One region of the Streptomyces sp. NPDC020898 genome, then DNA from elsewhere that is predicted to be linked to it. Evidence: riboswitches for the same ligand, from Rfam matches in the RefSeq annotation. Region 1 holds a riboswitch; the other holds the start of a gene.
The links. A riboswitch is a leader RNA that binds a small molecule or an ion and turns the genes downstream of it on or off. The one in region 1 is predicted to bind glycine.
Positions count from the first base shown of each region.

Region 2: linked by a shared signal. The riboswitch ahead of gcvT (glycine cleavage system aminomethyltransferase GcvT) and the one ahead of gcvP (aminomethyl-transferring glycine dehydrogenase) in region 1 are both predicted to bind glycine.

Region 1 is NZ_JBIRRV010000031.1:55,646-59,851, reverse strand. It holds gene ACH4TV_RS46070 (MerR family transcriptional regulator) at 1-438, shown strand, start outside; gene ACH4TV_RS46065 (DNA polymerase IV) at 520-1,971, shown strand; gene ACH4TV_RS46060 (PRC-barrel domain-containing protein) at 1,893-2,264, opposite strand; glycine riboswitch at 2,380-2,473, shown strand; gene gcvP (aminomethyl-transferring glycine dehydrogenase) at 2,654-4,206, shown strand, end outside.
Region 2 is NZ_JBIRRV010000010.1:243,883-248,088, reverse strand. It holds gene glyA (serine hydroxymethyltransferase) at 1-378, opposite strand, end outside; gene gcvH (glycine cleavage system protein GcvH) at 433-810, opposite strand; gene gcvT (glycine cleavage system aminomethyltransferase GcvT) at 918-2,036, opposite strand; glycine riboswitch at 2,179-2,279, opposite strand; gene ACH4TV_RS29690 (AAA family ATPase) at 2,492-3,166, shown strand; gene ACH4TV_RS29685 (enhanced serine sensitivity protein SseB) at 3,247-4,047, shown strand.

The DNA.
Region 1 (4,206 bases):
CGGCAACTGGACTACTGGGCGCGCACCGGACTGGTCGAGCCGAGCGTGCGGCCCGCTCACGGGTCGGGGACGCAGCGGCTCTACAGCTTCCGGGACGTTGTCGTCCTGAAGATCGTCAAGCGCTTTCTGGATACCGGTGTCTCACTGCAGAACATCCGTACGGCGGTTCAGCATCTGCGGGCGTGCGAGTTCCGAGATCTGGAGCGCATGACGCTGATGAGCGACGGTGCGACCGTCTATGAGTGCACTTCCCCCGATGAGGTGCACGCGCTGCTCCAGGGCGGGCAGGGCATTTTCGGCATCGCCGTCGGCGTCGTGTGGCGAGATGTGGAAAGCGCTCTCTCGCAACTGCACGGCGAGCGCGTCGACACCGGCGAGACGCTCGTCGGACAGAACCCCGCGGACGAGCTGGCACGGCGGCGCAACCGGGCGGTCTAGAGCCTGCCGTTCGCTGAGGCAGGCCCTGGTGGTGCCCCGCCTTCCGAGGCGTTGTCAGTGGCGTAGGGCAGCATCGGAGATGTGAGAAACGCGCCCACGATCCTGCATCTCGACATGGACGCCTTCTTCGCCTCGGCGGAGCAGGCGTCCAAGCCGAGTCTGCGCGGGAAAGCCGTTGTGGTGGGTGGGCTCGGGCCGCGTGGAGTGGTGGCCACCGCGTCGTACGAGGCCCGGGTCTTCGGGGTGCACTCCGCGATGCCGATGGCGCAGGCGCGCAGACTCGCGCCGAACGCCGCGTATCTCGTGCCCCGGGGCGGTTTCTACCGGACGATCAGCGAGCAGGTCATGCGGCTCCTGCACGGTTTGTCGCCGTTGGTGGAGCCGCTCAGCCTGGACGAGGCGTTCGTGGACCTGGAGGCCGGGGGAGCCGCCTGGGACGAGGAGTCGGCGCGGCTGGCCGGCAGCAGGTTGCGCACGGAGATACGGGCTGTCACGGGGCTTACGGGATCGGTGGGACTCGCCGCCTCCAAGATGCTTGCGAAGATCGCCTCGGAGCAGGCGAAGCCGGACGGGCTGGTGCTGATCGACCCCGGGACCGAGCGGGCGATGCTCGGGCCGATGTCGGTGCGTACCCTGCCCGGGGTCGGCCCGGCGACCGGTGATCATCTGCGGCGGGTCGGGATCAGTACGGTCGACGAGCTGGCCGAGGCGGGCGAGGACGAGCTCGTACGGCTGCTGGGGAAGGCCCACGGGCACGCGCTGTACGCCATGGCGCTGGCACGTGACGAGCGGCCCGTGGTGGCCGAGCGGGAGACCAAGTCCGTGTCGGTCGAGGACACGTACGACGTGGACATCCACGACCGGGGCCGGGTGGGGACGGAGGTGCAGCGGCTGGCGGACCGGTGTGTGCGGCGGTTGCGCGAGGCCGGGCTGTCGGGACGGACCATCGTCCTGAAGGTGCGGCGGTACGACTTCTCCACGCTGACCCGGTCCGAGACGCTCCGGGGGCCCACGGACGACCCGGCGGTGGTGCGGGAGGCGGCGGCCAGGCTCCTGGAGTCCGTGGACACGACGGGTGGTGTGCGACTGCTGGGGGTGGGGGTCAGCGGCCTCGCCGACTACACGCAGGAGGATCTGTTCGCCCAGGCCGCCGGGGAGTTGGCGGCGCTGGAGCCGGTGGAGGAGGCGCAGCGTGAGGCCGTCGAGGCGCTGGAGGTGCCTGTGGAGCGGCGCTGGACCACGGGGCACGACGTACGGCATGCCGACTTCGGGCACGGGTGGGTGCAGGGGAGTGGGCTGGGGCGGGTGACCGTCCGGTTCGAGACGCCGGACTCGGAGCAGCCTGGGCGGGTGCGCACGTTCCGGACCGACGATCCCGCGCTGGAGCCGGCGGATCCGCTGCCGTTGGTGGACCTTGGGCCGCGAAGACCCGACGGCGCCGTGGAAGGGCCGGATCAGGTGTCGTCGGTGCCTGCCAGCCTGCCGAAGTCATGGTCCGGGAACGGGGGCGGGGGAGCCACGTCGAGGCCGTAGTGGTGGTACAGCTGGAGTTCCTGTTCCGGAGAGAGGTGGCGGCCCACGCCGAAGTCGGGAGCGTCCTTGATCAGCGCCCGCTCGAAGGGGACGTGCAGGGTGCCGGCGACCAGTTCGCTGGGCTCCAGGGGCACGAAGGCGTCCCGGCTGAACAGCCCTGTGCGGATGGCCGCCCACTCCGGAACCCCTGTCGCGTCGTCGAGGTAGACCTCGTCGATCGTGCCGATCTTGGTGCCGTTGCGGTCGAAGGCCTTGCGGCCGATCAGGTGGCGCGGATCGATGTCGGTCTGCACGGGCCCTCCCGTATGGTCGCAACTCATCCGTAAGCACTACAAAAGAGCACATTGGTGATGGTGGCCACTCGAAGGTCTGTGCGTGGAGCCCGCTGATAGGCTGGCCAACGGCTGCTGACCCTGTGCGGGAGAGTCCTCCGGAACCTCGGAGGCGCCGAAGGAGCAACTCCTCCCCGGAATCTCTCAGGCCCCTGTACCGCACGGACGAGGTCACTCTGGAAAGCAGAGCGGGTGTCGACGGTTTCCGCTCTCACCGACGGTGAAAACCGGTACGTCAGCGTCTTGGCGGCCCGGTGAAGCTCTCAGGTCGAGATGACAGAGGGGGAGGCCGTTCGGGCACCCGTGCCGTGGTGCCCCTCGAAGGTCGCGACGACCAGGAGGCCTCCGTAATGACCGCCCATCGCATTCCGCTCGCCGCACTCGAACAGGGAACTCCCTTCGAGCGGCGCCACATCGGGCCCGACCACGAGGACCGGGCCAAGATGCTCGCGCAGGTCGGATATGGCTCGCTCGACGAGTTGACGGCCGCCGCGGTCCCGGATGTGATCAAGAACGCCGATGCCCTCGATCTGCCGGGCGCGCGCACCGAGTCCGAGGTACTGGCCGAACTGCGGTCGCTGGCCGACCGGAACCAGGTGCTGGGGTCCATGATCGGGCTCGGGTACTACGGGACGTTCACCCCGCCCGTCATCCTGCGGAACGTGATGGAGAGCCCCGCCTGGTACACCGCGTACACGCCGTACCAGCCGGAGATCTCGCAGGGGCGCCTCGAAGCGCTGCTCAACTTCCAGACCATGGTCGCCGACCTCACCGGGCTGCCCACCTCCGGCGCCTCGCTGCTCGACGAGGGCACGGCGGCCGCCGAGGCGATGGCGCTGTCCCGGCGTATGGGCAAGAACAAGAAGGGGCTCTTCCTGGTCGACGCGGATGCGTTGCCGCAGACCGTCGCCGTGATTCGGACGCGGGCCGAGCCGACCGGTGTCGAGGTCGTCGTCGCCGACCTGAGCGCGGGCATCCCGGACGACATCGCGGGGCGCGAGATCAACGGCGTGCTTCTTCAGTACCCGGGCGCCTCCGGTGCCGTACGGGACCTGAAGCCCGTCGTCGAGCAGGCGCACGGGCTCGGTGCCGTGGTCACTGTCGCCGCCGATCTGCTGGCCCTGACGCTGCTCACCTCGCCCGGTGAGCTCGGCGCCGACATCGCGGTCGGGACGACCCAGCGGTTCGGGGTGCCGATGGGCTTCGGCGGGCCGCACGCCGGATACATGGCCGTGCGCGAGCAGTTCGCGCGCAGCCTGCCCGGGCGGCTTGTCGGTGTCTCCGTCGACGCGGACGGGCACAAGGCGTACCGGCTCGCCCTCCAGACGCGGGAGCAGCACATCCGCCGTGAGAAGGCGACCAGCAACATCTGTACGGCTCAGGTGCTGCTGGCCGTGATGGCCGGCATGTACGCCGTGTACCACGGGCCCCAGGGGCTGCGGACCATTGCCCGGCGCACCCACCGGTACGCCACGATCCTCGCCGCCGGGCTGACGGCCGGCGGTGTCGAGGTGGTCCACGGGGCCTACTTCGACACGCTCACAGCGCGGGTGCCCGGGAAGGCCGGCGAGGTCGCCGCTACGGCGCGCGCGCACGGGGTCAATGTGCACCTCGTCGACGCCGACCGGGTGTCGATCTCCTGCGACGAGACCACCACACGTGCCCAACTGAGCGCCGTATGGACGGCGTTCGGGGTCGACGGTGACATCGAAGCGCTCGACGCCGGTGCCGAGGACACGCTGCCGGGGGCGCTGCTGCGCACCGACGAGATCCTCACGCACCCCGTTTTCCAGCAGCACCGCTCGGAGACCGCGATGCTGCGTTACCTGCGCCGGCTCGCCGACCGTGACTACGCGCTCGACCGGGGCATGATCCCGCTGGGCTCCTGCACCATGAAGCTCAA
Region 2 (4,206 bases), on a different contig from region 1:
GTGGCCGCCGTGAGCCAGGTCCAGCCCGAGGATGGTGTCGCCGGGCTGGGCCAGCGCGAACAGCGCGGCCTGGTTGGCGGAGGCGCCCGAGTGCGGCTGCACGTTGGCGTACTCGGCGCCGAACAGCTCCTTGACCCGGTCGATCGCGATCTGCTCGGCGACGTCGACGTGCTCGCAGCCGCCGTAGTAGCGGCGGCCGGGGTAGCCCTCGGCGTACTTGTTGGTGAGGACCGAGCCCTGGGCCTCCATGACCGCGACCGGAGCGAAGTTCTCCGAGGCGATCATCTCCAGGGTGGACTGCTGGCGGTTCAGCTCGGCGTCGAGGGCGGCGGCGATGTCCGGGTCGAGCTCGTGCAGGGGAGTGTTCAGAAGCGACATGGGTTCAGTACGTCCTTACGCCTGTCTTAAGCCTGTGTCTCAAGCCCGGGTGTCTCAGCTGCCGGAGAACGCGGTGTACTCGTCCGCGGAGAGCAGGTCGCCCGGCTCGTCCGCGACCCGCACCTTGAAGAGCCAACCGCCCTCGAACGGGGCGGAGTTGACCAGCGAAGGATCGTTGGAGACGTCCTCGTTGACCTCGGTGACCTCACCGGAGACCGGGGAGTACAGGTCGCTGACCGACTTGGTCGACTCCAGCTCACCGCAGGTCTCGCCCGCGGCCACCGTGGCACCGACCTCGGGAAGCTGGACGTACACGACATCGCCGAGCGCGTTGGCCGCGTGCTCGGTGATACCGACCGTCGAGACGCCGTTCTCGGCGCCCGACAGCCACTCGTGCTCCTTGCTGTAGCGCAGCTGCTGGGGGTTGCTCATGGCCTGAATTCTCCTGTACGCGGGGGACTGGTCCTGCATGGGGTACTACAGGGAGACTGCCTGCCCGTGAGCGGGCAGGAAACGGGTCGTTTCCGACGCTGCCGAAGTTACTTCCGGCGCTTGTAGAACGGCAGCGCCACGACCTCGTACGGCTCGTGACTGCCCCGGATGTCCACGCCCACGCCCGGCGTGCCCGGTGCCGAGTGCGCGGCGTCGACGTACGCCATCGCGATCGGCTTCCCGAGGGTGGGGGAGGGGGCGCCCGAGGTGACCTCGCCGATCACCTGGCCGTCGGCGACGACCGGGTACCCGGCGCGCGGGACGCGACGGCCCTCGGCGACCAGACCGACGAGGACGCGCGGCGGCTCCTGCGAAGCGCGCTCGGCGGCCTCGCGCAGGGCCGCACGGCCCACGAAGTCGCCGGCCTTGTCGAACTTGACGACCCTGCCGAGCCCGGCGTCGAAGGGGGTCAGCGAGAGTGACAGTTCGTGCCCGTACAGCGGCATGCCCGCCTCCAGGCGCAGGGTGTCCCGGCAGGACAGACCGCAGGGGACCAGGCCGACGCCCTCGCCCGCCTTGGTCAGGGCCTGCCACAGCTCCACGGCGTGCTCCGGCTGCACGAACAGTTCGAAGCCGTCCTCGCCCGTGTAGCCGGTGCGGGCGATCAGCGCGGGGACGCCGGCGACGGTGGCGGGCAGGCCGGAGTAGTACTTGAGGCCGTCGATTTCGGCGTCGGTCACCGACTTCAGGATTCCCGGAGACTCGGGTCCCTGCACGGCGATCAGCGCGTAGGCGTCGCGGTCGTCGCGGACCTCGACGTCGAACTCCTCGGCGAGGTTGCTCAGCTCGTTCAGGACGTGCTGGGCGTTGGAGGCGTTGGACACGATCATGAACTCGGCGTCGGCCAGCCGGTACACGATGAGGTCGTCCAGGATGCCGCCGTCCCGGACGCAGATCATGGTGTAGCGGGCGCGGCCCACGCCCACCGCCGCGAGGTCGCCGACGAGGGCGTAGTTCAGGAACTCGGCCGGCTCGGCCCCGGACACGGTGATCTCGCCCATGTGGGAGAGGTCGAAGAGGCCGGCCTTCGTGCGCACGGCCAGATGCTCGTCGCGCTCGGAGCCGTACCGCAGGGGCATGTCCCAGCCGGCGAAGTCGGTCATGGTCGCGCCGAGCGCACGATGCAGGGCATCGAGGGCGGTCTTACGCGCAGAAGTGCTGCTCATCGGTTGTGCTCCCAGGGCATGACGGCGAGGTCGTTCCTCCCCATCTGTCATCGGAACCTGAGAGGTTCGCCATGAAGACATGGCTTGCACCGTGGGTGGAGCCGCTGGTCACCAGGACCGGCGGCCCGCTTTTCAGATGTGCCTCGCCCGCGCGGTAACGGGGCCTGAGAGATTCAAGGGAGGGACTTGCTCCTTCGGCGCCCGGCCACCCGTAGGTGTCCGGAACTCTCCCGCGCGGATTCAAGCGGCCGGTATGCAGTTGGCGCGCACATCATCGCACGCATTCTCCGGGCGCGGCAGGGGGACCCTTCACAGAGGACACACGGCTCCGCGACAGGCGCGCATATCGCCCTGTAGCAGGCCTGTTGCAGTAAGGGGACCCAATCAAGAGACACCGCGTATTACCTTCTCTTTACACTCGACGGGGATGGGTTTCCCAACCCCATGGGAGGACGATCACGGTGAACAGGACCACGGCGTACGCGACGACCCCAGCCCTCGCGCTGCCCGAGCAGCCGGCCGCCCCGGCCCGGGAGGTGTGCGCCTCGCACTCGGCACCCGTGATCCGCGACCTCCGGGAGCGTTCGGGCCACAGCCCGCACGGCCTCACCTTCGGTGCCCGCGACCTCGTCGTGGTCACCGGCCTGCCCGGCAGTGGCAAGTCCACGCTGATGCGCCGGGCGGTGCGCGGCACCGGCATCGACTCACAGAACACCCGCGACCGCTGGGACGCCCGTACGCCCTCCTTCCTCCCCTATGCCGTCTACCGCCCCCTCGTCCGCCTCGCCCACTACGCCGGGCTGCACCGCGCCCTGCGTTCCGGCGCCGGAGTCGTCGTGCACGACTGCGGTACGCAGGCATGGGTGCGCGGCTGGCTGGCCCGCGAGGCCCGCCGCCGGGGCGGCACCCTGCACATGCTGCTCCTGGACGTCACCCCGGACCAGGCCCTGGAGGGTCAGCGCGAGCGCGGCCGGGGCGTCTCGCGCTACGCCTTCCTGCGCCACCGCCAGGCCGCCTCGCGGCTGCTGCGCGCGGCGGAGAAGGGGCTTCTGCCGGAGGGCTGCGGCTCGGCGGTGCTGATCGACCGGGACGCGGCGGACGTACTGCGCAGGATCGACTTCGCGGACTGACCCTCGTACCTCCCGGGGCCGGTTAGGGTTTTGCTCATTAAGAGGAGTCATGGCAGCGGTTCACAGCAGGCGGTAGGCAGATGGACATCCCGGCGGACATCCCCCCGGACTTTTCCGGGGGTTTCCCCGCACCGGCGCATCCCCGTTCCCACGGCGGCTGGCCCGGCAACGAGCTGGAGGAGGTGCTCTCGGCGTCCCTCGGCGTCCCCGGCGCGGGCGCACGCATCGTCGAGGTCCTGGGCCGCAGCTTCGTCTGGGTCCCCCTCCCGTCCGGCGGGGGCCCGCACACCGGGCCCCTCGACCTGCCCACGCTCGACATCGAGGGCCAGGCGTACGTACCGGTCTTCAGCTCCGAGGAGCAGTACCGGCAGGTCGTCGGCCCCCATGTGCCGTACACCGTGGCGCCCGCCGTCGAGTTCGCCCGCGGACTGCCGCCCCAGGTCGGCATCGCCGTGAACCCGGACGGCCTGGTCGGCGTCCCGCTGCCCCCGCCGGCCGTGGCCGAACTCTGCCGCTCCGGCCGCACCGTCCTCGACGGCGCCGGCGGCGGCCGGGTCCGCCTCTACGAACCCCACTGGCAGGAGGACCCCGTCGACTTCCTCACCGCCGCGTCGGCGGAGTTCGCCGGCACCGGCGTCGTACTGACGGCCCGTCGCTGCCTGGCGACCATCGAGACCTCGGCCCCCCTCATGTTCGTGGGCGTCGAACTCTCCCCCTGGGACCCGGTCGCCCGCACCATCCCGATGGACGCCCTGGCCAGGGCCCTCGGCAGAGCAGACCCCGGCTGGCCGGTCAACCTCGTCTTCCTGGACGCGGCAAAGGACCCGGTAACAGACTGGCTGAGAGACCGAGTCCGCCCCTTCTACCAACACGGCTACTGATGAACTCGCCCCGGGGGGCAGCCCCGCAGGGGCAACCCCCAGGGGCGCGGGGAACTGCGCGACAAGCCACAACGCACCCGCGGCCGACAGCCGACAGCGAGCCCCGAGCTCTCAACGGCTTACCCCGCGGAGCACCTAAGCTAGAACGCACAACAAGGT